Regions from separate parts of the Mesorhizobium sp. M0276 genome, predicted to be linked through region 3. Evidence: riboswitches for the same ligand, from Rfam matches in the RefSeq annotation. Region 3 holds a riboswitch; each other region holds the start of a gene.
The links. Region 3 has a riboswitch for cobalamin ahead of NKJ01_RS07550 (aromatic ring-hydroxylating oxygenase subunit alpha). Riboswitches for the same ligand answer to the same signal wherever they lie in the genome.
Positions count from the first base shown of each region.

Region 1 (10,256 bases), on a different contig from region 3:
CCAGGCCACATCTTTCCGCTGATCGCGCGCGAGGGCGGCGTGCTGATGCGTTCGGGTCATACCGAAGCGGCGGTCGATTTGTGCAAGCTCGCCGGCCTGCCGCCGATCGGCGTCATTTCCGAACTGGTCAATGACGACGGCACCGTCAAGCGCGGCCCGCAGGTCGCGGCCTTTGCCGAGGAGCATGGCCTGAAGCAGGTTTCGGTCGCCGACCTCATAGGATATCGGCAGCGCAAGGAAACGCTGGTCGAGCGCGTCGCCTGCTCGGAAATCGACACGCTCGGCGGCAAGGCGCAGGTCTTTACCTACACGCTGCCCTGGGACTCCATGCATCACGTTGCCATCGTCTTCGGCGACATCCGTGACGGCGAGGACGTGCCGGTGCGTCTGCATTCCGAGGATGTGGTGACGGATGTCTTCGGCACCAGCCATCGGCTCGACGCCATCATGAAGGCGATGGGCGAGCGCAGGCGCGGCGTTATCGTCTATCTGCGCGAAGGCTCTGTCGGCGTCGCCCATCAGGAGCGCAAGCGGCCGGCGAGCGGCGACCGCGAGGATCACGAAGAGGCCCGCCGCCGCGAAAACGAGTGGCGCGAGATCGGGCTCGGCGCGCAGATCCTTAAGGATCTCGGCATTTCCTCGATCAACCTGATCGCCTCGCGCGAACGCCACTATGTCGGCCTCGAAGGTTTTGGCATCCATATCGCCAAGACCGAGATTCTCTGAGCGCTGGCCGGTAGCTCCCGGCCTTAACCCAGGCCCGTCGATCATTCCGCAGGAATGGCGGCGGTTTCGCACCCGTCCATGTCACATTCTCGCGTAGCAAGGCTGCGCTGGCCAAGCAGCACCGTGGCCAGCGCGATTGTGCCTGAAGCAACCGAGACCCAGAACCCGTTCTGAGCGCCGAATGCGTCCACCACCGCACCGGCGGCGAAGGAACCAAGAGCCATGCCGATGCCGATGCCGGTCATCACCCAGGTGATGCCTTCGGTCAGCATTGCTTCCGGCACGTGTCGTTCAATCAGGCCGAAGGCGGTTATGAAGGTCGGCGAGATCGCAACGCCGCTGATGAACACGGTCAATGCCAGCAGAGGCACCGTGTCGGCGGTAAGCGGCAGCAGCGTGCCAAGCGCGACGAGGGCGACTGCGATGGCCAACTGGCGTTGCAGCGGTGCTTGCAGGTTGAGCGCGCCGACGATGATGCCCAGTACGAACGACCCGAGCGCATAGACGCCGATGACCAAGCTGGCGGCCGCCGGTTGCCCAAGCTCCTTGGTGATCGCGACGGTGCTCACTTCCGTCGTCGCGAAGGTTGCGCCGACGAAGATCAGGGCGAAGGTGATGATCTGAACCGGTCGCAGGCGGATTGCGGAGCCGCCAGAGCCCTGTTCCACCGGTCGCACTTGCGGCTCGGTCGAGCGTTGCAGGATGAAGGCGATCGATCCGAATGCGAGAAATAACGTGCTCGCCACCATGCCCGCTTCCGGGAACAGCGCGGCACTCAGGCCCACCGACAGCGATGCACCCGCTATGTAGACCAGTTCGTCGGCCGCCGACTCGAAGGCGAACGCGGTGTTCATCTGAGGCCGCCCGCGAAAAATCTCGGTCCAGCGCGCGCGCACCATTGCCGGGATGCTGGGCATCGCCGCCGCCAGCAGTGCCGACACGAACAGCATCCACACCGGCCAGTCTTGATTGGCGGCCGCAACCAATACGACGAAAGCCAGCACCGAAATGATGGTGGTGGGCACTACGATCCGCGTCTGGCCAAGGCGATCCACCAGTCTCGATATCTGCGGCGCCAGGAAAGCGTTGGCGAGCGCGAATGTCGCGGCGACGGCGCCGGCCAGCCAATATTCTCCGCGCGTCTGCGACAGCATTGCCACGATGCCGATTGGCGCCATGGCGATCGGCAGACGCGCTATGAAGCCCGCGGCGGCAAAGCCCTTGGTTCCAGGGGCACGAAAGATCTCCGAATAGGGATTTTGCATGGGTTGGTTCCTCGACAAAGCACGATTCGACATTTACATACGGTGCGTATGAATATCAAATAGCGCATACGCGACGTATGTCAATTGGCATACGATGCGTATGTGAATAGGGCCAGTAGCCATGCACAAGCCTCGCAAGGAGATGATCGCCGAGACACGCGCCAAATTGATCGCGGCCGCCCGCCATGCCTTCGGCACGATCGGCTATTCGGAGGCCTCGATGGATGACTTCACCGCCTCAGCCGGACTGACGCGCGGCGCGCTTTATCATCACTTCGGCGACAAGAAGGGCCTGCTGCAGGCGGTTATCGCCGAAATCGACGGGGAGATGGCGGCGCGCATCGATGAGGTCGCGTCGAGAGCGCCGACCCGTTGGCAGCAGTTCGTCGACGAATGTTCGACCTATATCGAGATGGCGCTGGAGCCGGAAATCCAGCGCATCATGTTCCGGGATGGCCCGGCCGTTCTGGGCGATCCGGCACAATGGCCGAACGCCAATGCGTGCATCGCTTCAATGACCGGCCATCTGACGGCGCTTCAGGAGGAGGGGGTCGTCGTCTCCAGCCTCGACCCTGAAACTGCCTCGCGGCTGATCAACGGCGCGAGCAGCCAGGCGGCGCAACGGATCGCCAATTCGAACGACCCCGAAGCGACGTCGAAGAAGGTGGTGGTGGCGTTCAAGCAACTGCTCGAAGGCCTACTCAAAAGGCCAGGTTCGCAACCGAACTGAAATCCCATCGGTGGCCCGGCGCCGCGGCCGGCAATTGACAATCGCCGGGTTGGGTCCATCCTCTTTCACCACCTCTGAGGGGGAGATTCGGGGCATGTGGGATTTCGATATCGGCAGGTCGGTGTCCATCATGATGCGGACATGGCCCTTCATTGTCTTTCGTATGATCGTCTATTTCGGCATCACGCTGGCCTACATCATGGCGACCGGCACGGGCGCCTCCGTCGGCTATGGCGTCGGCCATATCTCCACCGATCCCGACGGGCCGCTGTCCTTTGCCCTGTGGGGCGGGGTGGTCGGTTTCGGCGTCGTCTCGATCGCTGTTTACTGGATCCGCGAATACATCCTCTATGTCGTCAAGGCCGGCCATATCGCCGTGATGGTCCATCTGATCGACGGCCGCGACATTCCCGGCGGCCAGGACCAGATCGCCTACGCCAAGGATATCGTGACCCAGCGTTTTGCCGAGGCCAATATCCTTTTCGTCGTCGACCAGCTGGTCAAGGGCGCTATCCGCGCCATCACCGGCCTGCTCGGCGGCATCGCCGCCTTCCTGCCGATCCCGGGCCTGAGCGGCTTGGTCTCCTTCATCAACACGGTGATCCGCCTGTCGCTGACCTATGTCGACGAGATCATCCTCGGCTACAACATACGCATCAATTCGTCATCGCCGTTCGAGACGGCGCGCCAGGGCGTCGTGCTCTATGCCCAGAACGGCAAGGTCATGGTCAAGAACGCCGTCTGGCTGGCGGTCATCATGTGGGGCGTATCCTTCGTCATCTTCCTGCTGATGCTGGCGCCGGCCGCCGCCATTCTTTTCCTGATGCCAGGGCAATTGGCGGGCTGGGCTTTCGTGCTCGCCATCGTCTTCGCCTGGGCCTTCAAGGCGGCCTTCATCGAGCCCTTCGCCATCGCTTGCCTGATGCAGGTCTATTTCAAGACCATCGCCGGCCAGGTGCCTGATCCCGCCTGGGATGCCCGGTTGGCCGAGGTGTCATCGAAGTTCAGGGAGCTTAGGGACAAGGCGCTGGCGTCCTTCGGCGGCTCGCGTTGGGGCCCGGCCGGCGCGACAATCTGATCGGCGAGGCTCGCCGGTATGGCAGCAACGGTGTTGAGGCGCGCCACGGTCGATTTGAGCAACCCTTCGCCTTGCCCGGAATACGTCTCGCTCATGATCAGTTCCGGCAGCGGCAGCCGCCGTCCCCAGCCATGCGTTTCAAGGTCAGGTTTTGGCGCGAACTCCGAGACGCGGCCGACGCAGAGATAGGCGACCGGGGTCACATGCTCCGGAATTGACAGCAGGCCTTTCAGCGCTTGCGCCTCGATGATGCTGACCCAGCCGACACCGACGCCTTCGGCGCGCGCCGCCAGCCAGAAATTCTGCACCGCGCAGACCGTGCTGTAGAGGTCCATCTCCGGATTGTGCGAGCGTCCCAGTGGCGAACCCTTCGAACGCTCGCGATCGCAGGTGATGCAGATGTTGAGCGCGCTTTCGCAAATGCCTTCCAGCTTGAGCTTGCGGTAAAGCGCCTGCCGCTCTTCCGCAATGGCCGGCAATTCCTGCTGGCGCGCCGCCAGGAACAGGTCGCGCACCTTTTCCCGTCGCTCGGCATCGCGAATGACGATGAAGTTCCAAGGCTGCATGAAGCCGACCGACGGCGCGTGATGGGCGGCAAGCAGCAGCCGCGCCAGCACCTCATCGTCGAGCCCGGTGGGCAGGAAATGGCTGCGGACGTCGCGCCGCGTGAACATGGCGCGATACACCGCATCGCGCGCATTCTGCTCAAATCCATCGCCAACAGCAGCGGTCATGTGTTCCGGCATCGCTTGTCCCCTTGCGATTGCAATCGATGCCATCCGCCTGACCATGCGCATGACGATGCCTGCCAGGCCGGTCTTCTGGCTCGGGATCAACCCGCGTCCGGTGCCTTCCCGTCATCGACAGTGGCATATACCGGCGCGGTCCCCCTTACAGCGTTGGGCACGCCACGGAATTCAACCGTGTTCCCGATTCTCCCGCTTGCGGCGGGCACCAAGCAGTGTCACGGACCTTACGCCGAAGCGCGGACGACGCCAATGCCTGCAGCGACGCGAATGGACGCAGGCGCGATTTTCCCCAGTCATCGGCCGCCCGTGCATGGCCTTTGTCGATCCGGGTCACTAGATTAGGACGATGGCTACCCGTCTCTATACCCATCCGATCTTCCTTGAGCACCTCACGCCGCCCGGCCATCCCGAGCGGCCGGACCGCTTGCGCGCCATCGAGCGCGTGCTGGATGACGAGGCTTTTGCCGCGCTCGATCGTATCCAGGCGCCGGAAGGCGACGAGGCCACCATCCTCTATGCTCATCCCGCCGATTTCGTCGCCCGCGTGCGCGCCGCCATTCCCGACGAGGGAATCGCCCGCATCGACGCTGACACCACCGCCAGCCCGAAGAGCTGGCAGGCGGCGATCACCGCAATCGGTGCGGCCAACGCCGCCGTCGACGACGTCTTTGCAGGCCGCGCCGACAATGTCTTCGTCGCGGCGCGGCCGCCCGGCCACCATGCCGAAAAAACCACGGCGATGGGTTTTTGTCTGTTCAATACGGCGGCGATCGCGGCGCGTTATGCGCAGAAGAAGCATGGTATCGAGCGTGTTGCCGTCGTCGACTGGGACGTGCATCACGGCAACGGCACGCAGGATATTTTCTGGGACGATCCGTCGGTGCTCTATTGTTCGACGCACCAGATGCCGCTCTACCCCGGCACCGGTGCGAGGAACGAAACCGGTGCCGGCAACATCGTCAACGTACCGCTGGCGCCGCAGACCGGCAGCGAGGTGTTTCGCGATGCCTTCCTCTCGCGCGTGCTGCCGGCGCTCGACAATTTCGCGCCCGACCTGATCATCATTTCGGCCGGGTTCGACGCACATCACCGCGATCCGCTGGCCGAGATCAACCTGACCGAGGACGATTTCGACTGGGCGACCGGCCAGCTGATGCAGCGCGCCGCGCGTCACAGCGGCGACCGGCTCGTCAGCCTGCTCGAGGGTGGCTACGATCTGCAGGGATTGGCATTTTCGGTCGCCGCCCATGTCGGGCGACTGATGAAAGGATGAAATGATGGCCGGTGAGATCAACGAAGATGTCAAGGCGATGAGCTTCGAACAGGCACTCGACGCGCTGGAAAAGATCGTCGATGATCTTGAGCGTGGCGACGTGCCGCTCGATCAGTCGATCAAGATCTATGAGCGCGGCGAAGCGCTGAAGGCGCATTGCGACCGGCTGCTGAAGGCAGCCGAGGACAAGGTCGAGAAGATCAGGCTGTCGCGTGACGGCAAGCCGGTTGGAACGGAGCCGCTCGACGCGGACTGAGGCACGCAGCCGTCTCACCGACTTTTGGACACGATCATGATTGAGCATAGAGTTCGTCTTGATTGAAACGGCTCAGGACAAGAGGAGATACGGAAGCGATGTGCAGAAACATCAAGACCCTGTTCAATTTTGATCCGCCCGCGACCAATGACGAAGTCCGCGACGCGGCACTTCAGTTTGTCCGCAAGCTGAGCGGAACGACGCGGCCTTCGAAGCAGAATCAGCATGCCTTCGACCACGCGGTCGAAGCCATCGCGGCATCGGCGCGCGAACTGCTCGATTCACTCGAAACCCATCAGCATCCTCGCAATCGCGAGGAAGTGGCGGCCAAACTAAGGGCGAAATCGGCGATCCGGTTTGCCTGATGCGTCGAGGCTGCCTCTGGCGCTGACAAGGAGAGTGCATGAGCTTCTTCCCGGGGAAAGACCCAGAGGCCGGCGACGCCTTCGCCAGCGACCAGATCGAACTGATGGTCATCCCCAACGCCAAGGATATTGGCGGTTTCCAGGTTCGCCGCGCCTTTCCGACCGCCAAGAGGCGGTTGGTCGGCCCGTTCATCTTCTTCGACCGCATGGGCCCGGCCATCCTGCGCGCCGGCCAGGCGCTCGACGTACGCCCGCATCCGCATATCGGTCTGTCGACGGTCACCTATCTGTTCGACGGCAATATAAGGCATCGCGATTCACTCGGCACCGAAATGGTCATCCAGCCCGGTGACGTAAACCTGATGACCGCCGGCCGCGGCATCGTCCATTCTGAGCGCACCCCTGAAGAAATGCGCGGCGCGCCGATGTCGATTTCCGGCTTGCAGACCTGGTTGGCGCTACCGGACGGCAAGGAAGAAGTAGCCCCGATTTTCGAGAATACCGCAGCACTTCGGTTGCCTGAGATCGACGCCGAGGGCGTTAGCGGCCGCATTGCCATTGGTGATTTCCAAGGGCTGCGATCCCCGGTCAGGGCCGACACAGAGACACTCTATGCCGATCTGCGCCTGGCGCCAGGCGCCAGCGTGAAGATCCCCGCCGATGCGGAAGAACGAGCCATCTACACACTGGAAGGCGAGGTCTCGATCTCGGGCGACGTTTTCCCGGCCGAACGGCTGCTGGTGTTTCGGCCCGGTGACGAGATCGTCGTATCGTCGCAGACCAGCGCGCATTTCATGCTGTTCGGCGGCGCTTCGCTCGGCTCGCAGCGCTACATCTGGTGGAATTTCGTCTCATCGTCGAAGGAACGCATCGAGCAGGCCAAGCACGAATGGAAGACGCGACGTTTCGATATTGTTCCCGGAGACGAGGAAGAGTTCATTCCGCTGCCGGAAAGCTGATGCATGTTGCCCGAAAGTGACCCGGTTCTGGGAGAACGGCATGCATCAAACCAAGGACCGCAGCCCGATCCGCGTCACTGACGTGCATTTACATTCTCCGGCCGGCGGCCTATTTCGCCAATGAACAGAAAGCCTGAGTACCCGTGAACGCAACGCCGCATACGCCGCTTCTCGACAAGGTCCGCATCCCAGCCGACCTGCGCACGCTTGCCGAAAGCGAACTGCCGCAATTGGCGTCCGAGCTTCGCGCCGAGCTGATCGATGCCGTCTCCCACACCGGCGGCCATCTTGGCGCCGGCCTTGGCGTGGTCGAGCTGACGGTGGCGCTGCACTATGTCTTCAACACCCCGGATGACCGGCTGATCTGGGATGTCGGCCATCAGGCCTATCCGCACAAGATCCTGACCGGCCGGCGTGACCGCATCCGCACATTGCGCCAGGAAGGGGGCCTATCGGGCTTCACCCGCCGCGCCGAGAGCGAGTACGATCCCTTCGGCGCCGCCCACTCCTCAACATCGATTTCGGCCGGCCTCGGCATGGCTGCAGCTCGCGATCTCTCCGGCGGCCGCAACAATGTCATCGCTGTCATCGGCGACGGCGCCATGTCGGCCGGCATGGCCTACGAGGCGATGAACAATGCCGGCGCGCTCGATGCGCGGCTGATCGTCATCCTTAACGACAACGACATGTCGATCGCGCCGCCGACCGGCGCGATGAGCGCCTATCTGGCGCGTCTGGCTTCGGGCAAGGCCTATATCGGCCTGCGCGATTTCGGCAAGAAACTGACGTCCTATCTCGGCAAACGCGCCGACCGCGCGATCACAAGGGCGGTCGAGCACGCACGCGGCTACGTTACAGGCGGCACGCTGTTCGAGGAGCTCGGTTTCTATCACATCGGCCCGATCGACGGTCACAATCTGGAGCATCTGATCCCGGTCCTGAAAAATGTCCGCGACAATGGCGAAGGCCCGGTGCTGATCCATGTCGTCACTCAGAAGGGCAAGGGCTACGCGCCGGCGGAAGCCGCCGCCGACAAATATCACGGCGTCAACAAATTCGATGTCATCACCGGCGCGCAGGCCAAGGCGCCCGCCAACGCGCCTGCCTACACCAAGGTGTTCGCCGAAAGCCTGGTAAGGGAAGGCCGCGAGGACGACCGTATCGTTGCCGTCACCGCCGCCATGCCGAGCGGCACCGGCCTCGACCTGTTCGGCGAGGCATTCCCGTCGCGGACCTTCGATGTCGGCATTGCCGAACAGCACGCGGTGACCTTCGCAGCCGGCCTTGCCACCGAAGGCTATAAGCCGTTCGCGGCGATCTATTCGACCTTCCTGCAGCGCGCCTACGACCAGGTCGTCCACGACGTCGCCATCCAGAAGTTACCGGTGCGGTTTCCTATCGACCGGGCGGGCTTCGTCGGAGCCGACGGCGCCACCCATTGCGGCGCTTTCGACACCACCTTCCTGGCAACCTTGCCGGGGTTTGTCGTCATGGCCGCTGCCGACGAGGCGGAGCTGCGCCATATGGTGCGTACCGCGGCGAGCTATGATGACGGCCCGATCGCCTTCCGCTATCCGCGCGGCAACGGCGTCGGCGTCGACCTACCGGAACGCGGCTCGGTTCTCGAAATCGGCAAGGGCCGCATCCTCAAGGAGGGCACCAAGGTAGCGCTGCTGTCCTTCGGAACGCGACTGCAGGACTGTCTGATCGCCGCCGAGGAGCTGGGTGCCGCCGGGCTTTCCACCACGGTCGCCGATGCCCGTTTCGCCAAGCCGCTCGACGAGGATCTGATCCGGCGGCTGGCCCGCTCGCATGAGGTGCTGGTGACGGTGGAGGAGGGCGCCGTCGGCGGCTTTGCCAGCCACGTGCTGCAGTTCCTCGCCCACGAAGGCCTCCTGGAAAGCGGCTTGAAGGTGCGTCCGCTGGTGCTGCCCGACGCGTTCATCGATCACGCCAAGCCGGAAAAGATGTACGCCGATGCCGGGCTCGACGCGGCTGGCATCGTGCGCACCGTGTTCGTCGCGCTCGGGCATATGGTTCGCGCTCAACGCGCCTGAATTAAAGTCTCAACGACTTGAATCAGTTGGCCGGCCCACGACCTTAACGCGTTGTTTACGCTGCCGTTTGGCTTTTCGCTTACCGTCTCTCTTGGCCGTTTTTCAACGGCGCCCTGCTAAACCGTTGATCAGGCAGGGAGACAACAACAATGAAAACGCTTCTGTGCGGCGTAACGCTTTGCACCGTCATCGTCGCGCCGGCCGCCGCCGAAACGCGCTACGATCGTAGCCTCGAAAAGGCGGCCATGGGCATCGTCGCCGGCAAGATGGGCGATATCCGCGGCGGCTTTTCCTACAAGCAGGTGCCGCAGCTGGTGGTCGTGCCGGGCGTAGCGCCGGCGGCCGTGAGCGAACGCCCACGCGAGGAAGCCACGGGCAAGCCGGACGACGGTCTGTCGCCCGCCGTGGAACGGCAGGTTTCGCGAACCATTTTCTAAATTGGAGGCCGGTGGGCCTGGAGTTGCTTAAGAAGGCACGATGGGTGTCGGTCCATCGGCAGATGCCTTTCCATGACGCTTGCCGTTATGCAGCCGATCTGAAAAGACTATTCTTCGGCCAGCTCCGCTTGCTTCGACGGCTTCCCGGAGCGCCATGATTCCGTGGCGTGGCGGGCGCGGTCGGCCAAGATGGCGAGGCGTCCGCGCAGGCTTCGCCCACCCATCACCGATGACAAGATCACCGAATGCGTCGAAAAGCGGCGCTTGAAATCCTCGCCGCCGCAGAGAAAGTCGACCGTGGTCAAGCCCTGGTCAAGCGACCATTGGATATAATCCATCATCAAGACCATGCCTGGCGAGG
Region 1 covers NZ_JAMYSC010000030.1:78,617-88,872, reverse strand. Annotated here, with positions in the region: gene ribB (3,4-dihydroxy-2-butanone-4-phosphate synthase) at 1-726, shown strand, start outside; gene NKJ01_RS22910 (MFS transporter) at 768-1,991, opposite strand; gene NKJ01_RS22905 (TetR/AcrR family transcriptional regulator) at 2,113-2,721, shown strand; gene NKJ01_RS22900 (hypothetical protein) at 2,816-3,799, shown strand; partial or broken gene bluB (5,6-dimethylbenzimidazole synthase) at 3,916-4,533, opposite strand; cobalamin riboswitch at 4,594-4,773, opposite strand; gene NKJ01_RS22890 (histone deacetylase family protein) at 4,895-5,821, shown strand; gene NKJ01_RS22885 (exodeoxyribonuclease VII small subunit) at 5,826-6,077, shown strand; gene NKJ01_RS22880 (DUF2277 domain-containing protein) at 6,176-6,442, shown strand; gene NKJ01_RS22875 (pirin family protein) at 6,481-7,401, shown strand; gene dxs (1-deoxy-D-xylulose-5-phosphate synthase) at 7,545-9,458, shown strand; gene NKJ01_RS22865 (hypothetical protein) at 9,608-9,895, shown strand; gene NKJ01_RS22860 (GNAT family N-acetyltransferase) at 10,003-10,256, opposite strand, start outside.
Region 1: it holds a riboswitch for cobalamin, as region 3 does, so the genes downstream of both, bluB (5,6-dimethylbenzimidazole synthase) here and NKJ01_RS07550 (aromatic ring-hydroxylating oxygenase subunit alpha) in region 3, are expected to answer to the same signal.

Region 2 (10,256 bases), on a different contig from region 3:
CCGATCTTCGAGAACGACACCGCCCACGGAAAAAGGAAGGCCACTTCCAGGTCGAAGATGATGAACAGGATCGACACCAGGTAGAATCGGATGTCGAACTTCATGCGGGCGTCGTCGAACGAGTTGAAACCGCACTCGTAGGCGGAAAGCTTTTCGGGATCGGGGTTGCGGTAAGCCACCAGGAAGGGTGCGGCCAGCAGCGCCAGGCCGACAACCAGCGCCACGCCGATGAACAGGACGATGGGCAGGTATGAGCTCAAGAGTGCGTTCATGCTCGGCTTTCCGTTGGCGCCAATCCACGTTGATTACAGCACCGGACCCTAATGCGGAAGCGTGACAGTTTAACCGCTGAACCGTTTTAAGGGCCTATGCTGCAACGCGGCGAGGGTTAGCGCAGCACTTCCAGCGAAGCAAGTCAAACCTTGTTCAAAACACTGACCTGGACGGCTTATCGCGGCAAACTGGTCCGATCCGCTCCTGTTTGATTTCCTTCGCCTTTTACTCCACTTTTCTCTCCTGACATGGTTGCCGCCAAAACCCTGCTAGCATTGTCCGGAATCACCCATCATCGCCCTCAGAGTGACGCCTGCATGAAGGAAAAGATCTCGCTCCCCATGGCCCGGCGCATCGCGCTTGCAGCCCAAGGTTTTCTCGATCCCCGCCCAACAGCTACGCCCGACCGCCGCCATTTTGCCCGCGTGCTGGCTCGAACCGGTCTGCTGCAGATCGATTCCGTCAGCGCGGTGGTGCGCGCTCATTATATGCCGCTCTATTCGCGCCTTGGCCCTTACCCTCTCGCCTTGCTCGACAATGCGGCCATGACGCGCAAGCGCACGGTCTTCGAATATTGGGCGCATGAGGCCTCTTTCCTGCCGGTCGAGACATACCCGCTGATGCGCTGGCGCATGCAACGGGCCGAGCGCGGCGACGAAATGTATCTGGGCCTCGCCAAATGGGGTCGCGAGCACGCCGCCTATGTCGAAGAGATCTACCGCCAGGTCGTCGAGCGCGGCCCGACCGCCGCCTCCGCGCTCGAGGGCCAGAAGGGCTCGGGCGGCTGGTGGGGCTGGAGCCATGCCAAGCATGCCTTCGAATGGCTGTTCTGGGCCGGACGCATCACCACGGCGCACCGTCGCGGTTTCGAACGCTTCTATGACCTGCCGGAGCGTGTGCTGCCGCAGGCGATCCTCGATCTTCCGGTTCCGGCCGCCGAGGACGCGCACCGCGAATTGCTGCGCATTTCGGCCCGCGCCCACGGCATCGCGACATCAGGCGATTTGCGCGACTATTTCCGCCTCTCGCCGGCCGACATGAAAGGCCGGCTGGAGGAATTGGTTGAAACAGGCGAATTGCTGCCGGTGCGCGTCGAAGGCTGGGACAAGCCGGCCTATCTTCACAAGGATGCCCGTCTGCCGCGCAAGATCGAGGCCCGCGCCCTGTTGGCACCGTTCGATCCGGTCGTCTTCGAACGCTCGCGCACCGAGCGGCTGTTCGATTTCCACTACCGCATCGAAATCTACACGCCGGCCGACAAGCGGCAATACGGCTATTATGTCCTGCCGTTCCTGCTCGGCGACAGGATCGTCGCGCGCGTCGACCTCAAGGCCGACCGGCCGGCCAGTGCCCTGCGCGTCCATGCCACCTATGCCGAGTCCGGTGCGCCGCCTGAAACCGCTGCTCAGCTCTTCGAGGAATTGAAACAGATGCAGGGCTGGCTTGGCCTTGAGCGCATGGAAGTGACGCCCGCCGGTGACTTGGGTCCGGCGCTGGCCGACATCGCCGTGTCGTAAGCCGCGTTGACACTGCCGCCTGCAAAAGCCTAAATCCGGTACAGACGGTCTCTTCTCTTCAACGAGAGGAGCTAAGAGGGAATGCGGTGAGGGACGAAATCCCAAATCCGCGGCTGTCCCCGCAACTGTAAGCGAAGAGCCAAGGCCGAAAGCCACTGGGTGATCCCGGGAAGGCGGCTACCCAAGGCAATGACCCGCGAGCCAGGAGACCTGCCGTCTGCGACTACAGAATCCGATCGTCCGGCGGGTTTCCGGGCAAGGAGCACGATCTTTGGACCACGACAGCAGTTTTTCGGCTGGCACAGCGGATGTTTCGTCCGGCCATGATGATGCCTTGGCTGGCGTCACCGTGATCGTCTGCGCCTCCTGCCGCGATGAAACCGGCTCCGACGCCCATCCCCGCGCCGGCGAACTGCTGGCGGACGACACGCGACGCGCCGCGTCGGGCGACAACATTCGCATCAGCAGCGTCGAATGTCTCGGCAATTGCAAGCGGCGGCTCAGCGCCGCCATCCTGCGCAACGGCTGCTGGAGCTATGTCTTCGGCGACCTGACACCAACCAGCGGCGCCGATCTGGTCACTGGAGCCAAACTCTTCGCCACTTCGACGGACGGCCTGATCCCATGGCGCGGCCGCCCCGATAGCCTGAAGCGCGGCCTTGTTGCCCGCATCCCTCCCCTCGACCTGTGAAGGACCTGAAATGACCGCTTCCGTCTCCCGCGTCCCCTGCACCGTCGTCACCGGCTTTCTCGGCGCCGGCAAGACGACGCTGGTCCGCCATCTCCTGGAAAACGCCGGCGGCAAGCGTATTGCCATCATCGTCAACGAGTTCGGCGACATCGGCATCGACGGCGAGATCCTGAAGGGCTGCGGCATCGACACCTGCCCCGAGGAAAACATCGTCGAACTGGCCAATGGCTGCATCTGCTGCACCGTCGCCGACGATTTCGTGCCGGCGCTCGACCAGATCCTCGCGCTGACTCCGAAGGTCGACCACATCCTGATCGAGACTTCCGGCCTCGCTTTGCCCAAGCCGCTGGTCCAGGCTTTCCAGTGGCCGAGCGTGAAAAGCCGCGTGACCGTTGATGGCGTCATCGCCGTGGTCGACGGGCCGGCATTGGCCGAGGGACGCGTCGCCAACGACATGGAGGCACTCCAGGCGCAGCGCGCCCAGGACGAGACGCTCGACCACGACGACCCGGTCGAGGAAGTGTTCGAGGACCAGATCGCTTGCGCCGACCTGATCATCCTGTCGAAAAGCGACCTGATGGACGCCACCGGCACCGCCCGCGCCAACGCCATCATCAACGAACACTCCGCCCGCGCGGTGAAGATCGTGCCGACGTCGCATGGCAAGGTGGATCCCTCCGTGCTGCTCGGCCTCGGTCTCGCGGTCGAGGACGATATCGAGAACCGCAAGTCCCATCACGACGGCGCCTTCGACCATGAGCATGACGACTTCGATACGTTCATCGTCGACATTGCCTCGATCGCCAATCCGGACGAATTGGCGAAACGCGTCGCCACGGCTGCCGAGGAAGAGAACGTGCTGCGTGTGAAAGGCTTCGTCGAGGTCGGCGGCAAGCCGATGCGGCTGCTGCTGCAGGCCGTCGGGCCGCGCGTCAACCACTACTATGACCGCGCCTGGACGGCGCAGGACGACCGCCGCTCGCGCCTCGTCGTGATCGGCCTCAAGGGGCTGAACCGCCCGGCTATCGAGCGTATACTCGCCGGCTGATTTCGGACACAGGTTGCGATGCACATCCTAACCACGACATCCGCCTCGCTCGACGACCTCGCCGAGCCGGTCGATCTGCGGCAGGCGCCGGCGGATATCGTGGCCCTGTCCTTCACCGACAGCGACCTCGCCGGGTTGGCGGCAGCGTGGAAGGCCGACGCCGACCGCCTGCCCTCGATGCGGCTGGCGGCTCTGCGCGACTTGCGCCATCCCATGTCCGTCGACCTCTGGGTCGACAGCGTCGCCCGTCACGCCAAGATCATCCTCGTCCGCATCCTCGGCGGCTACGACTGGTGGCGCTACGGCTGCGACCAGCTTGCCTCGACGGCGCGGGCGCGCGGTATAAAACTGGCGCTGCTGCCTGGCGAATGCCGCGACGAGGACCTAAGGCTGATCGAAGCCTCGACGCTGCCGCGCGAAGAACTCGACGGCTTGCTCGACTATTTCCGCGAGGGCGGCCTGGCGAATATGAGCGCGCTGGTGCGGAAGCTGGCAAGGTTAGCGGGACAGAATGAGCCTGTCGTCGAGCCGGTCGCGGTCCCGAAGGCTGGGTTTTACGAGCCCGCATGCGGAGTTGTGGAGAAGCCGGACGCATCGAGTGTTGGCGTTCCGTCACACCCCCCTCTGTCCTGCCGGACATCTCCCCCGCAAGGGGGGAGATCGGCTGTCACCAAAGCCGGCTCCTCATCTGCCCCGTCAGATAGGAATCTATCTCGGATATCCGCGATTGGCGAAATCCCTGATGACGGCGCAATCTCCCCCCTTGCGGGGGAGATGTCCGGCAGGACAGAGGGGGGTGTGACGGAACTCGACGTTGACAACGTCAACGCCCCAGTCGTGCCCATCCTGTTCTACCGCTCGATGCTGCTGGCCGCCGATGTCGCGCCCATCGACGCGCTGTTTGAGGCGCTGCGGCAGCGCGGCATCAACCCCGTCCCCATCTTCGTCTCCAGCCTCAAGGACCCAGCATCCCTGGCGTTCGTGGAAACGTCACTGGCCTTCCTGAAACCCGCCGCCATCATCACCGCGACCGCTTTCGCTTCCGGCGCCGAGCCCGGCGTCGAAACTCTGTTCGACCGCGCCGGCGTGCCCGTCTTCCAGGTCATCGTCGCCACCACCCGACGCGACATCTGGCAGAACAACCAGCGCGGCCTCGCCCCCGCCGACCTTGCCATGCATGTCGTGCTGCCCGAGCTCGACGGCCGCATCCTCGCCGGCGCCATTTCCTTCAAGGGCGAAAGCGAGATCGATCCCGCGCTTGGCCACCGCGCCTTCGCCAACCGACCGGAACCCGATCGCGTCGCGCAGGTGGCTGACCGCGTCGCGGCCTTCATCCGCCTGCAGCAGACGCCCCGCGCCGGGCGCAAGCTCGCCATCCTGATCCCGGATTATCCGAGCGCCCCCGGCCGCACCGGCTACGCCGTCGGCCTCGACGTGCCGTCCAGCGTGTTGGCGATGCTGCACGACCTGAGGGAACAGGGCTATGGTGTTGAGGGGATTCCGGAGACACCGCGTGCGTTGCTGGAGAGCCTGGAAACGTCCGGCCACGGGCTGAAACTTGACGATTATCTCGTCTCTTCGACCGAATTGCCGAAGGCGGCAATGGGTGCCGTAGAGGCGACCTGGGGCAAAGCAGAGGACGAGACAGGTTTGCGCGAGGCACCCCCCTCTGTCCTGCCGGACATCTCCCCCGCAAGGGGGGAGATTGAGCTGTCATCTGCGCTTTCGCTAATCTCAAGCGTTGCAGAAGAGGCGCAGGCGGCGGCACTGCCAATCTCCCCCCTTGCGGGGGAGATGTCCGGCAGGACAGAGGGGGGTGTTCAAGCGCACACCCCTGCCAAATTCCCCTTCCGTGCCGCCACCTTCGGCAACGTCACCGTGGCCCTCGCCCCCGACCGCGGCCGCTCGGCCGACCGCCGCGCCGACTATCACGACCCGACACTGCCGCCGCGCCATGCGCTGATCGCCTTCGGCTTGTGGCTGCGCAAGTCGCTGGACGTCCATGCGCTGGTCCATGTCGGCGCCCATGGCACGCTGGAATGGCTGCCGGGCAAGACGATTGCGCTTTCGGAAAACTGCTTTCCCGAGATCGTCACCGGTCCCCTGCCCGTCATCTATCCCTTCATCGTCTCCAACCCCGGCGAAGCGGCACAGGCCAAGCGGCGCATTGCCGCCGTCACCCTTGGCCATCTGCCGCCGCCACTGACCGGTGCCGGACTGGACGAGAACCAGCACAAGCTGGAACGGTTGGTCGACGAATATGCCCAGGCCGACGGGCTCGACCGCCGCCGCCGTGACCGCCTGGCCAAGCTGATCGTCGACACCGCGCAGAAGACCGGCCTCGCCTCCGAAGCCGGCGTCGCAACGACCGACGCGCCCGACGAAGCGCTGCGCCGCATTGACGCCTGGCTCTGCGACCTCAAGGATTTCGCCATCAAGGACGGGCTGCACATCTACGGCCGCGCCCCCGAGGACGAGCCCGACGCCATGCGCCGCCAAAGTGCTGACGCGGAGAAGGCGGCATTGCTAGCGGCGCTCGATGGCCGCCACGTCAAGGCCGGTCCGGCCGGCGCGCCCGCGCGGGGACGCTCGGACGTCTTGCCCACCGGCCGCAACCTCTTCACGTCGGACCCGCGCACCATGCCGACGCCGACCGCCTATGATCTGGGCCGAGCGGCAGCGGAGGAGGTAGTACGCGGTTACATGCAATCGCATGGCGACTGGCCGCGCTCGCTGGTCATCGATCTCTGGGGCTCGGCTTCGCTGCGCACCGGCGGCGAGGAGATCGCGCAAGGGCTGGCGCTGATGGGCTGCCGGCCGCAATGGGACCCTGCGACCGGCCGTATCACCGGCATCGAAGTGCTGCCGCCGGCCACGCTTGGCCGCCCACGTGTCGACGTCACCTGGCGCATATCAGGCCTGTTTCGCGACATGTTCCCGACCCAGATCGCACTGATCGATGCCGCCGCCAACGCCGTTGCCGCGCGTGACGAGGAGGATTCGGAAAACCCGCTCGCGGCGAGGACCCGCGCCGATGGCAAGGTCAGCCCACGCATTTTCGGCACCTCGCCCGGCACCTATGGCGCCGGCGTCGAGGATCTTTTGTCCTCCGGCGATTGGGGAGTGCGCGAAGAGGTCGGCCGCGCCTATCTCGACGCGACCTCGCATGCCTATGGCGGCGCCGAGGGCGAAGGCATCTCGGCCCCTGGCGCCTTCGAGGGTCGCATCGCCGAAGCGGATCTTCTCGTCCACACCGGCGACGATCCAGGCCGCGACATTCTCGAAGGCTCCGCCGATGTCGCCTTCATCGGCGGCTTTTCGGCAGCCCTGGCAACGTTGGGCAGGAACGCCGACGTCATCGTGCTCGACACCACGGACCCGCAAAAGCCGAAGCCGCGCTCGGTTGGCGAGGCGGTGGCCCGCGTCGTGCGCGCCCGCGCCGTCAATCCGCGCTTCATATCGGGCCAGATGCGCCACGGCCCGCGTGGCGCCTCCGAATTCGCCGAAACGGTCGACCGGCTGGTCGGCTTCGCCGAAACCACTCATGCCATATCGGGAACGCTGATCGAGGCCGTTCACGATGCGTATGTCGGCAATCCAGCCGTCCGCGCCTTCATCCTGCGCGAGAACCCCGCCGCCGCAAAAATCATCGCCGAGCGCTTGCTGTCGGCGCGCCGGCGTGGCCTATGGCATCCCTTGCGCAATTCCATCGACGACGATCTCACGGCCCTGATTGCCGAGGCGGAAGCGCTTGGGGTGGCGGCATGAACGACTTCTCACGTCGTGGCGCCTGCCCCGCCCTGTCAGCGCCGATGCAGACCGGCGACGGCCTGCTGGTGCGGCTCAACCCGGTCGCGGGAGAATTGTCGCCGAAGTTTTTGATCGGACTGGCCGAATCCGCATTGCGGCTTGGCAATGGCATCATGGAAGTCACCGCGCGCGGCAGCCTGCAGATACGCGGCCTGACGGCGGAAAGCGCGACCGTGCTGGCGGCGGAGGTCGATGCGCTGGGCATCGCGGTGCGCACCGGTGTGCCGGTCGAGACCGGGCCGCTTGCCGGCATCGATCCTCAGGAGATCGTCGATCCCCGGCCTTTGGCGGAACGGATCAGGGCAGCGGTCGAAGAGACTGGGCTAACGCAACGGCTCGGCCCGAAGGTGTCGGTCGTCGTGGACGGCGGCGGGCAGCTGGGGCTGGATTCGGTGACGGCCGATGTGCGGCTTGCTGCAATGCGCACCGATGCGGGAGTTCGATGGCGGGTGTCTGTCGCGGGCGATGGGCAGAACGCGAGACCGCTGGTCACGGTGGAAGACGATGCAGCGCGCGATATTGCTGTTGCCGTGCTCAGGATGGTCGCCGAGAAAGGCCGCTTGGTCCGCGCGAGGGATTTGTCGGAGAGGCAGTTGGCTTCTCTCGCAGGTTGGCATTCCTTCACACCCCCCTCTGTCCTGTCGGACATCTCCCCCTCAAGGGGGGAGATTGGCAGCTTCGCTGTCCGCGCCCGCAGCTCAACATTGGTGATTGGCGAAAGCAAAGATGGGAGCGCAATCTCCCCCCCTGAGGGGGAGATGTCCGGCAGGACAGAGGGGGGCGCCGTAGAGCACTCTCGCCGGCCAATTGGCTTCTTCAACATAAGCCACGCCATCGCCCTCGGCACCGGCCTCCCCTATGGCAGCATGCCAGCCGACAAGATCATCACCCTTGCCCAAAACGCCCTCACCCTCGGCACAACCGAAATCCGCCTCGCCCCCGGCCGCGCCTTGCTTCTCCTCGGCCAACCAGCAGCCGCCAGCCAGCCCCTCCAAGACGCCGCCGCCAGCCTCGGCTTCGTCACCGCCGCCACCGATCCGCGCACGCGCATCGCCGCTTGCCCCGGCACGCCGGCCTGCGGTTCCGGCCGGATCGCCACGCGTGATATTGCCGAGACGATCGCCGCCGAAAACGCCGACGTTCTCGACTTCACACTGCACATTTCAGGCTGCGCCAAGGGCTGCGCCCACCCAGGCAAGGCAGCCCTCACTCTGGTCGGCGGCGAAAACGGAGCCGGACTTGTCGTGAACGCGACGGCAAAGGCTCTTCCTGCCGGCTACAGGCCGGGCTATGACGCCGCGCGCGGCATCAGCCGCGTCGCGGCAATGATCCGCAGCGCACGATATCAAGGCGAGACCGCCGCTGCTTGCCTGACAAGGCTCGGGCCGGCCGCTATCGCCGAGGCTTACCGACAGGCCCGAACTTACCAACAGGAATGAGCATGGCCGCCTACGACTATATCCATGACGGCACGGCGATATACGAGCGCTCCTTCGCGATCATCCGCGCCGAGGCTGATCTGTCGCGCTTCTCCGAAGCCGAGGCCGATGTCGCCGTCCGCATGATCCATGCCTGCGGCCAGGTCGAAGCATCAGGTCGTTTTGTGTTCTCCACGGATTTCGTTGCCGCCGCGCGCGCCGCTTTGGCGGCGGGCGCGCAGATTTTCTGCGACGCGGAAATGGTCTCGCATGGCGTTACCCGCGCCCGGTTGCCGGCCGGCAACGAGGTGATCTGCACCTTGCGTGACCCGCGCACGCCCGACATCGCTAAAGCGATCGGCAACACCCGTTCCGCCGCCGCGATCGACCTGTGGGGCGAGCGCATGGCGGGGTCAGTGGTCGCCATCGGCAATGCGCCGACCGCGCTGTTCTATTTGCTGGAAAAACTGCGCGACGGCGCGCCGAAGCCGGCGGCCATCATCGGCATGCCGGTCGGCTTCGTTGGTGCGGCCGAATCCAAGGATGCTTTGGCCGAGAATTCCTATGGCGTGCCATACGCCATTGTTCGCGGCAGGCTCGGCGGCAGCGCCATGACCGCCGCGGCGGTCAATGCGTTGGCGAGGCCGGGCCTGTGAACGCACTCCCAAAAGGTCGTCTCGTTGGCGTCGGCACCGGTCCCGGCGACCCTGAGCTGCTGACGCTAAAGGCCGCGCGGGTCTTGGCCGAGGCGGATGTCGTGGCGTACTTCGCCAAGCGCGGCAACAACAGCAACGCACGCGCCATCGTCGAAGCGCAGTTCCGGCCCGAGATGACGGAATTGCCGCTGCTCTATCCCGTCACCATAGAGATCGACAAGGATCACGACGACTATCGGTCGCAGATCACGGCATTCTACGAGGACTCGGCCGAGAAGGTCGCCGAACACCTTCAGGCAGGCAGGATGGTTGCCGTGCTGTCAGAGGGCGACCCACTTTTCTACGGCTCATACATGCATCTGCATGTGCGGCTCGCCCATCGCTTTCCAACCGAGGTCATTCCTGGCGTCACCGCCATGTCCGGCTGCTGGTCGCAGACTGGTGTCCCGATCGTCCAGGGCGATGATGTGCTGACGGTTCTGCCGGGCACGATGAGCGAGTTCGAGCTGACACGCCGGCTGGCCGACACAGATGCCGCCGTCATCATGAAGGTCGGCCGCAACCTGCCCAAGATCAGGCGGGCTCTGGAAGCTACCGGCAAGCTGACGCGCGCCGTCTACGTGGAGCGCGGCACCATGGCTGGCAGTGTGTCCATGAAGCTTGCCGACAAGCAGGATGACAAGGCGCCCTACTTCGCCATCGTGCTGGTCGCCGGCTGGTCCGGCCGCCCCGGCGCCCTGGGAGGCAAAGCATGAGTGGCCGTCTCACCGTCATCGGCCTTGGCCCCGGCAATGCCGATCAGGTCACGCCGGAAGCCAGCCGCGCTGTCGCCGAGGCCAAATT
Region 2 covers NZ_JAMYSC010000010.1:118,011-128,266, reverse strand. Annotated here, with positions in the region: gene NKJ01_RS10525 (NADH-quinone oxidoreductase subunit A) at 1-272, opposite strand, end outside; gene NKJ01_RS10520 (winged helix-turn-helix domain-containing protein) at 591-1,790, shown strand; cobalamin riboswitch at 1,819-2,022, shown strand; gene NKJ01_RS10515 (DUF1636 family protein) at 2,062-2,481, shown strand; gene cobW (cobalamin biosynthesis protein CobW) at 2,492-3,529, shown strand; gene cobN (cobaltochelatase subunit CobN) at 3,548-7,297, shown strand; gene cobG (precorrin-3B synthase) at 7,294-8,778, shown strand; gene NKJ01_RS10495 (precorrin-8X methylmutase) at 8,781-9,413, shown strand; gene NKJ01_RS10490 (precorrin-2 C(20)-methyltransferase) at 9,410-10,168, shown strand; gene NKJ01_RS10485 (precorrin-3B C(17)-methyltransferase) at 10,165-10,256, shown strand, end outside.
Region 2: it holds a riboswitch for cobalamin, as region 3 does, so the genes downstream of both, NKJ01_RS10515 (DUF1636 family protein) here and NKJ01_RS07550 (aromatic ring-hydroxylating oxygenase subunit alpha) in region 3, are expected to answer to the same signal.

Region 3 (10,256 bases):
ACGGCGCCGGCCAGTCATGGGTCGATCTCGGCACGTTCAAGGACAAGGACGGCAAGCCGGGCTTCTTCGCCTTCCCCTACAAGGCCGACGTGAAATCGCTGGTCTGGTACTCGCCGGACAATTTCGAGGAAGCCGGCTACAAGGTGCCGAAGACGCAGGAAGAGCTCGCCGATCTCGAAAAGAAGATCATCGCCGACGGCGGCAAACCGTGGTGCATCGGCCTCGGCTCCGGCGGCGCCACCGGCTGGCCGGCGACCGACTGGGTCGAAGACCTGATGCTGCGCACCCAGCCGCCGGAAGTCTACGACAAATGGGTTAAGAACGAGATCCCGTTCAACGACCCGGCAGTGGTCAGCGCCATCGACATCTTCGGCAAGATCGCGACCGACGACAAGATGGTCGATGGCGGTGCCAAGGCAGTTGCGGCGACCGATTTCCGCGACAGCCCGAAGGGCCTCTTCTCAGTGCCGCCGAAATGCTACCTGCACCACCAGGCGTCGTTCATCCCGACCTTCTTCCCGGAAGGCACCAAGATTGGCCAGGACGCGGACTTCTTCTACTTCCCGCCCTATGCCTCCAAGCCTGAACTGGGCACGCCCGTGCTCGGTGCCGGTACGCTGGCGATGATCACGAAAGACAGCAAGAGTGCCCGCGCTTTCATCGAATTCCTGAAGATGCCGCTCGCCCATGAGATCTGGATGGCCGAAGGCGGTTTCGTGACGCCGCTCAAGTCGGTCAACAAGGGGGCCTATGCCAGCGACGCGCTGAAGAAGCAGGGCGACATCCTCGCCAACGCCTCGACTTTCCGCTTCGACGGCTCCGACCTGATGCCCGGCAAGATCGGCGCCGGCGCCTTCTGGACCGGCATGATCGACCTGGTCGGCGGCAAGTCCGCTCAGGATGTCGCCACCGACATTCAGAAAAGCTGGGACGCCATAAAGTAGGCAAGCCGCCGATTGTTCGGCTGGACGTTTTGACCTATCGATCCTGACTGGATCCGGACCCTGGGGGCCCGGATCCAACCTGCGGCCCGTGCCGCGGCGACTATCATGAGCACACAGACATCCGGCATGAAGCGCGACCGGCAAAGAGGAAGACCTGTCTTGCCTGGCGATAGCGCTCTGAACAACTGAATCGGCGCATCTAATCGCCCTGACCGTTCGGCCTTGGCTAGTGATGCGCAGGGGGAGGGACCCATGGCGGCTCAGATTTTCTCGGCCATATTCGTCATCATCGTCGGGGTCGGCGGTTGCGTCGCCTATTTCTGGGGCGCCAACAAACTGGTCGACCTGATATTTCCATCGCGCGGCGTCGCTGGCGCCGCCGCTATCGACAATCTGCGCCGGCAAGGGCTGGTCCGGCCGTGGCTGTTCGTCGGTCCGGCGATGATCATCCTGACCATCTATCTGATCTATCCGGTGGTCGAGACGCTGCGGCTGTCGTTCCTCGATCGCGGCGGCGTCAATTTCGTCGGCCTGGCCAATTATGAATGGGCCTTTGGAGATCGCGAGTTCCGCAACTCGATCCTCAACAACATCGTCTGGCTGGCGGTGGTGCCGGCCGCCTGCACCTTCCTCGGGCTGATCATCGCCGTGCTCACCGACAAGATCTGGTGGGGCACGATCGCCAAGAGCCTGATCTTCCTGCCGCTGGCGATCTCCTTCGTCGGCGCCAGCGTGATCTGGAAATTCATCTACGAGTATCGCGGCGAGGGTCAGACCCAGATCGGCATCCTCAACTCCGTCATCCAGCATTTCGGCGGTCAGCCGCAGGTCTGGATATCACTGCCGTTCTGGAACAATTTCTTCCTGATGGTGATCCTGATCTGGATCCAGACCGGCTTTGCCATGGTGATCCTGTCTTCCGCCCTGCGCGGCATTCCCGAAGAAACACTGGAAGCCGCCGTCATCGACGGCGCCAATCCATTCCAGATCTTCTGGAAGATCATGGTGCCGCAGATATGGGGCACCATCGCCGTCGTCTGGACCACCATCACCATCCTGGTGCTCAAAGTGTTCGACATCGTGCTGACCATGACCAACGGCCAGTGGAACAGCCAGGTCCTGGCCAATTTGATGTTCGACTGGATGTTCCGTGGCGGCGGCGATTTCGGCCGCGGCGCCACCATCGCCATCATCATCATGATCGCGGTCATTCCGATCATGGTCTGGAACATCCGCCAGGCGAACAAAGAGACGGGAGGACATTGAGATGGCCGTTGCGACCGGAAATTCCTTCGCCAGCCGCTTCGGCGTCCACATCGCCGTGCTTGTCTTCGTCGCGATCTGGACCATACCGACGCTCGGCATCCTGGTCTCGTCGCTGCGCGATAAGAACCAGATCATCGCCTCTGGCTGGTGGAATTCGTTCGCCAGTTCCACTCAGACCGAAGCCGGCCGGCTGCCGGCCGCCTCGACGCAAGTCGAAAAGGACGGCAAGTTCGTTCTCGAGGGCAACATCTTCGGCGACGGTGCCAAGCGCAACATCAGCGCCTTCGGTGTCAAATCGGCGGCGCCAACGCAATATCCCGCTAGCACTCCGGCCGATCTCGGCGATGGCGTGACCTTGCAGCTGAATGAGGACGGCAGCTTCGTCATGCAGTCGCCCAAAGCATTCGAAGGCGATCGCGGCCAGCGCGTCTACTATGCCTCGTCGGCGCCTCCGAAATTCACCACCGAGAACTACAAGACAGTCTTGTTTTCCGAGGGCATCGGGCGGTCGTTCATGAATTCGCTGACCGTCACCATCCCGTCGACCGTCATACCGATCCTGATCGCCGCCTTTGCCGCCTATGCGCTGGCCTGGATGCGGTTTCCCGGCCGGGCGTTGCTGATCGCGGTCATCATCGGCCTGCTGGTGGTGCCGCTGCAGATGTCGCTGATCCCGCTCCTTAAACTCTACAACGGCGTCGGCGCTTTCTTCGGCATGCCGTCGAAAACCTATCTCGGCATCTGGCTGGCGCATACCGGCTTCGGCTTGCCCTTCGCCATCTACTTGCTGCGCAGCTACATTGCCGGCCTGCCACGCGAAATCATGGAATCGGCGCGTATCGACGGCGCGAGCGATTTCGAGATCTTCGTCAAGATCGTCTTGCCGCTGTCGTTCCCCGTGCTGGCTTCGTTTGCCATCTTCCAGTTCCTATGGGTATGGAACGATCTGCTGGTGGCGATGGTTTTCCTGGGTACAGAGGCAGACCAGATCGTGCTGACCGCCAAGCTCAATGCGCTGTTGGGCTCACGCGGCGGCGACTGGGAGATTCTGACGACATCGGCTTTCGTGACCATAATCGTGCCGCTGATCGTGTTCTTTTCACTGCAGCGCTATTTTGTCCGCGGGCTGCTTGCCGGCTCGGTGAAAGGAGGCTGAAACGATGCGATCCGCTTTGAAGGCCAGCTCGAAACCTGACCTCGCCATCGATCGCGACTGGTGGCGGGGTGCTGTGATCTACCAGATCTATCCGCGCAGCTACCAGGACTCGAACGGCGACGGTATCGGCGACCTCAAGGGGATCATCGGCCGCCTGCCCTACATTGCGGCACTCGGTGCGGACGCCATCTGGATTTCGCCGTTCTTCAAATCGCCGATGAAGGATTTCGGGTACGATGTCACCGATTATTGCGACGTCGATCCGATGTTCGGCACGCTGGCCGACTTCGACGCGCTGACCGTCGAGGCACACAGGCTTGGCTTGAAGGTGATGATCGACGAGGTGCTGTCGCACACCGCCGACAATCACCCATGGTTCAAGGAAAGCCGGTCGAGCCGCACCAACCCGAAGGCCGACTGGTACGTCTGGGCGGACGCCAGGCCGGACGGCACGCCACCCAATAATTGGCTGTCGATCTTCGGCGGCTCGGCCTGGCAATGGGACACCAGCCGCCAGCAATATTACCTGCATAATTTCCTGGCCGAGCAGCCCGACCTCAACTTCCACAACCGCCAAGTCCAGGATGCGTTGCTGGACGTCACCCGCTTCTGGCTGGAGCGTGGCGTCGACGGTTTTCGGCTCGACACCATCAATTTTTACTTCCACAGCCAGGGCCTGGAAAACAATCCGCCGCTGCCGCCGGAAGAGCGCAACGACCAGACCGCACCAGCGGTCAACCCCTACAACTACCAGGATCATCTCTACGACAAGAGCCGCCCTGAGAACCTCGGCTTCCTCGAGCGCTTCCGCGCGCTGCTCGACGAATATCCGGCAACCGCCGCGGTCGGCGAGGTCGGCGATTCGCAGCGTGGACTGGACGTGGTGGCTGCCTACACGGCCGGCGGCAAGCGCGTGCACATGTGCTACTCGTTCGACTTCCTGGCGCCGGAAAAGATCAGTGCGGCCAAGGTCCGCTCGGTGCTGGAATCCTTCGGCAAGGTCGCCAGCGACGGCTGGTCGTGCTGGGCCTTCTCCAACCACGACGTGATGCGCCCGGCCTCGCGTTGGGCGGCTGGCGAAGCCGATCCGACCGCCTACCTCAAGGTCATCTCGGCTCTGCTGATGTCGTTGCGCGGTTCGGTCTGCATCTATCAAGGCGAAGAGCTTGGGCTCGGCGAAGCAGAGCTGCGCTTCGAGGACTTGCAGGACCCCTACGGCATCCGCTTCTGGCCGGAATTCAAAGGCCGCGACGGCTGCCGCACGCCGATGGTGTGGGACGGCAGCGCCAAGAATGGCGGATTTTCGCCGGCAAAGCCCTGGCTACCGGTGCCGACCAAGCATCTGTCGCAAGCGGTCAATGTCCAGCAGGGCGACGAGAATTCGCTGCTTGAGCACTATCGTCGCTTTCTCACGTTCCGGCGTGCCCATCCGGCGCTTGTCAAGGGTGACATCACCTTCATCGAAAGCGAGGGTGACACCGTCGCCTTCACCCGGCGCGCAGGCAACGAGCAGGTCGTCTGCGTCTTCAATCTGGGAGCCGGGCCAACCAAGGTTGACCTTGGCAGCCGATCGCTGCAACCTTTGCCCGGGCACGGATTTTCGGGGCAGGCAAGCAGCGGTTCCATCGAGCTTGGCGGCTACGGCGCCTGGTTCGGGCGCGTCGACTGAATTTCAAATCACTGGAGCAAACCAATGGCCGATGTCACGCTAAGGCAAGTGAAGAAGTCCTACGGCAATCTGAACATTCTCCACGGCATCGACCTCGATATCAAGTCGGGCGAATTTATCGTCTTTGTCGGTCCGTCGGGCTGCGGCAAGTCGACATTGCTGAGGTCGATCGCCGGGCTCGAGGAAATCACCTCCGGCGAGCTCAGAATAGCCGGCGAGGTCGTGAACGACGTGCCGCCGTCGAAGCGGGGCATCGCCATGGTGTTCCAGTCCTACGCGCTGTACCCGCACATGACCGTCTACGACAACATGGCGTTCTCGATGAAGATCGGGAAGGAGAACAAGGCCGAGATCGACCGGCGCGTACGCCAGGCGGCGGAAATCCTGCAGTTGACGAAATATCTCGACCGCTTGCCCAAGGCGATGTCGGGCGGACAGCGCCAGCGCGTCGCCATTGGCCGCGCCATCGTGCGCAATCCGAAGGTGTTCCTGTTTGACGAGCCGCTGTCGAACCTTGACGCCGCACTTCGCGTCGCCACCCGCATCGAAATCGCCAAGCTCAAGGAATCGATGCCCGCCACGACCATGATCTACGTCACCCATGACCAGGTCGAGGCGATGACGCTGGCCGACCGCATCGTTGTGCTCAAGGAAGGCCATATCGAGCAGGTCGGCACGCCTATGGATCTCTACAAGAAGCCCGGCAATCTGTTCGTTGCCCAGTTCATCGGCTCGCCGGCCATGAACATCCTGCCGGCGACCATCGAAAGGACCGGAAACCCGACTGTCGTCAGCCATGTCGGCGGGCGCAAGGCAACCGTGCCGATCACGACCCCTGCTTCGGCAAAGGGCGCCGCGGTGAGCTTTGGCGTGCGGCCGGAGGACCTGATCATTGCCAGCGGTGCGGACTATCTGTTCGAAGGGACGGTCGACTATGTCGAGCAGCTCGGCGAGGTCCAGCTTGTCTATGTCGACATCGGCCGCGCCGATCTGCCACTGGTGACCAAGCTGCCCGGCAATGTCGAGGTCAAGCGCGGCTCGACATTGCGGCTGAGCGCCAATGCCGAAGACCTGCATATCTTCGACACGGATGGGCGGTCCTTCGCGCTTCACGAAGCAGAGGCTAAGGCGGCCTGAGGTTCCATGATGAGACTGCACGTTGCAAAAACAAGAGCGGCGGGCCTGCCCGCCGCTCTTGTTTGGAGATCAGCTTCGGCTGTTAGCGGCCGAAGAGATTCCGGTCGCTGCCCTGAGGGGCGGACTTCGGTACGTCGCCCGACGAATTGAGCAGCTTGTAGACCGGCGAACCGGTGTCGCGCACCGAAGACGTCGGCGTGGTGTCGACGTTGGAGGTCGCCAGCTTGTTGATATCGGTGCCACCAACGTTGTCGTTGCGGGCATAGGCGCTGCCGGCGGCAATCAGAAGAGCGGCGGCAGTAAGAACAATCTTTTTCATTTTTGACACTCCGTATTCTCGAATTCGATGCTGCGGGTTAACCCGCAGCATCGCTGTCGGATGTTGGTTTTGATCGGATGTTAGTTGTTGCCGAACAGGTTGCGGTCGCTGCCATGGTTGACAGGCGCCTGCGTGGCCGGCTCCGACTTCTTGACGGAAGCCGTGTACGAGTTGTCGACGGCGGTGGTGGCAGGCTGGTTGGCGCCGTTCGAACCATAGTTGTCGCTAGCGGCGAAAGCGCTACCCGAGATGGCCAGAACGGCGGCGGTAGCAAGAATGATCTTCTTCATTTCAAGTCTCCTGAATTTTCTGGATTTCGCCAGGATGGCGGGCGAACCCGCCGTCAACTGGGAATTGGTTGTTAGTGGCCGAAGAGGTTACGGTCGCTGCCCTGGGCAGGCGTCTGAGCAGCCGGTTCGGACTTCTTGACCGAAGCGGTGTACGAGCTGTCGACGGCAGTGGCTGCCGGGGTGTTCGAACCGTAGTGGTCGCTGCCATTAGCGAAGGCGCTGCCGGAAATGGCCAGAACGGCGGCGGCAGTGAGAATGATCTTTTTCATTTTTTGTACTCCAGTATCTTCTTTTCGTCCGTCTAGCGGCGTGTCTTGGAAATGAAATCGCGTCGTTCGGACAGCCCCGATGTGGGAGGGCATCCTCGCCTTTTCCAATCACGAAGTTGTTCCGTGTGGACCATGAATCCGCTACTTGAAATTGTGCCAAGGGCTTCCACACGCTACTTATTATTTCTATTTTTCAATGGTTTAAGCAAAACCGTCCGCTGGATCACCAACTGTTGCCAAGGCCCGGCGTTCACAACGTCCTGCACGCACCGTCAACAGAAACGAACCGTTCGGTTCGATTTTAGAATCAGCTAATAGTCACTTTTCGAAACCGTTAGCCTTTTTGGCCGCCGGCAAGGGGTCGGCTTTCGAGGAGATTGCAAGTGGCGATGGCTGCCGAAGAGATAGGATTTCAGCCCGGCAATCGCCAACCCGAACGTTTCGCACGCGTGTCGCGCCGCATGGATACGATGTCGTTTTCATGCCGATGACGCGCCAGCGATCGTGGTTAGATCATGCCATCTCAGGTGCCGCTTCGTGACGACGGGGCGGAGAATTGGGAAGCCGGTCAAAATCCGGCGCTGCCCCCGCAACGGTGGTGGAGTTCAAGTCGCAACGGGAGACCACTGGGCAACTGCCTGGGAAGGTGTCGCGATCGTCCGCAAGGACAACTCCAAAGCCCGGAAACCAGCCCGAGATTTCTAGACTCGACTGATCGCGGTGGGCGATCAAGAGGTGGATAGTGCATGCCCGGCGCCTCGCCGGCCTGCGTCCAATCCTTCCTCCGTCACCACCAGTTCAGTCCTTAGATAACGAGGACAGGACATGGATATTCGCAACGACATGCTGAGGCGCTTGAACAGCCGTCGGCAAGGCTTTTCGCTAGAGCAGCCCTTCTACACCGATCCAGACTACTTCAAGCTGGACATGGAGCTGATCTGGTATCGCGATTGGCTGTTCATCGGCCATGATTGCGAGCTGCCGAAGCCGGGCAGCTACATTACTGTGCAGATCGGCGACTATCCGGTTGTTCTTGTCCGTGACCAGCAAGGCAAGATCAACGCCTTCCACAATTCCTGCCGCCATCGCGGCAGTCGCGTCTGCAACACCGACAAGGGTACTGCGGCAAAGCTCGTCTGCCCCTATCACCAGTGGACCTATGAGCTCGACGGCCGCCTGCTGTTCGCCCGTCAGATGGCCGACGGTTTCGACAAGAGTGAGTTCGGTCTGAAGCCGGTCGCCTGCGAGAGCGTCGGCGGCTATATCTTCATCTGCCTGGCCAAGGAGCCAGCGGATTTCGCGCCGATGCGGGCGATGATCGAACCTTATCTGCTGCCGCACCGGTTGCGGGAAGCAAAGGTCGCCTTCGAGAGCACGATCATCGAGAAGGGCAACTGGAAGTTGGTCTGGGAAAACAACCGCGAGTGCTATCACTGCGTCGCCAATCATCCCGAGTTGTGCAAGACCTTCCCCGAGGCTCCGACCGTGACCGGCGTCAACGGCGCCGACAGCGACCCCGAAATGGTCGCGCATTGGGCCAAATGCGAGGCATCAGGCCTGCCGAGCAAGTTCCGCATCGATCCGGCCGGGCAGTATCGCGCCACCCGCGCGCCGCTGCTGCGCGATGCCGTCAGCTACACCATGACCGGCAAACTGGCGGTGAAGAAGAACCTCTCCGACGCTGTCTCCGCCGACCGCATCGGCACCTTGATGCACTATCACTATCCGACGACATGGAACCATATCCTCATCGATCACGCGGTGACGTTCCGGGTGGTGCCGATCAGCGCCACGGAAACGGCGGTGACGACGAAATGGCTGGTGCACAAGGACGCGGTCGAGGGTGTCGACTACACCATCGAAGACCTTACCCATGTGTGGACCGAAACCAACGACCAGGACCGCCGCATCGTTGAGGAAAACGCCCTCGGCATCCTGTCGCCCGCCTATGAACCGGGCCCCTATTCGGAGCTGCATGAGGGCGGCGTGATCCAGTTCGTCGAATGGTACGCGTCGTTCATCGGCCCGCGCCTCGCCGAAGGCGGAAGGCCGGCGCTGCGCAGCGTCGCCTAGTTGCATCACATGCACAAGACATGAGGGACAAGAGAGGATGAATGCGATGACGGATCTTGGCCTCTATCGCCATCTCGACCAGATGACGCCCTGGAACGACAGGCTGCAGGTGCTGGAGGTGATCGGCGTCAGCGACGAAGCGCCTGACGTCAAGACCTTCACCTTCCGCTCCGACAACCAGACCTGGTTCCGCTACAAGCCGGGCCAGTTCGTGACGTTGGAACTGCCGACCGCGGACGGGCCGCTGATGCGCACCTATACGCTGTCGTCCTCGCCATCGCGGCCGTTCTCGATCGCAGTGACGGTGAAGGCGCAAGCCGGCAGCACCGGCACGCGATGGATGTTTGACCATCTGACGCCCGGCTCGCACGTCAAGGCCTATGGGCCGACCGGCGATTTTTCGCTGCACAGTCACCCGGCGGCTAAATATCTGTTCATTTCGGCCGGTTCGGGCGTGACGCCGATGATGTCGATGCTGCGCTGGCTGAACGACTGTGCGCCATGGACCGATGTCGGCTTCGTCAATTGCGCGCGCCGCCCGGAAGAGATCATTTTCCGCAAGGAGCTCGAACTGCTCGGCAGCCGTATGCCGGGCTTGTCGCTCGGTTTCATGATCGAGGAGCGTTCGAGCCGAGAGGGCTGGTTCGGCCATATGGGCCGCATCGACGCCATCAGGCTGCCGCTGCTGGCGCCCGATTTCCGCGAGCGCGAAATCTTCTGCTGCGGCCCCGATCCTTTCATGCGCGCCGTGCGCGGCATGCTGGACTCCGCCGGCTTCGACATGACGAAATACCATCAGGAGAGCTTTGCGGCGCCGGCCGTGGAGGAGATCCCGGCGCCGTTCGCTTTGCCGGCGGGAGACGACGCCGTCGCCCCGATCGAAGCCGTGACACCGATCCGATTCTCGCTTTCGGATGTCGATGCCGACTGCGTCGCCGGCCAAACCGTCCTGCAGACCGCGCGGGCCTCAGGCGTGCGGATTCCCGCTGCATGCGAGTTCGGCCTGTGCGGCACCTGCAAGGTGAAAAAGGTCGCGGGCGACGTCGAGATGAGCCACAATGGCGGCATCCTCGATCATGAAATCGACGACGGTTTTATCCTTGCCTGTTGCTCAAAACCGCTTTCGGCGCTCG
Region 3 covers NZ_JAMYSC010000007.1:21,542-31,797, reverse strand. Annotated here, with positions in the region: gene NKJ01_RS07590 (ABC transporter substrate-binding protein) at 1-944, shown strand, start outside; gene NKJ01_RS07585 (carbohydrate ABC transporter permease) at 1,197-2,210, shown strand; gene NKJ01_RS07580 (carbohydrate ABC transporter permease) at 2,212-3,366, shown strand; gene bglA (beta-galactosidase BglA) at 3,371-5,035, shown strand; gene NKJ01_RS07570 (ABC transporter ATP-binding protein) at 5,060-6,172, shown strand; gene NKJ01_RS07565 (DUF680 domain-containing protein) at 6,255-6,491, opposite strand; gene NKJ01_RS07560 (DUF680 domain-containing protein) at 6,572-6,781, opposite strand; gene NKJ01_RS07555 (DUF680 domain-containing protein) at 6,853-7,050, opposite strand; cobalamin riboswitch at 7,559-7,760, shown strand; gene NKJ01_RS07550 (aromatic ring-hydroxylating oxygenase subunit alpha) at 7,876-9,123, shown strand; gene NKJ01_RS07545 (FAD-binding oxidoreductase) at 9,170-10,256, shown strand, end outside.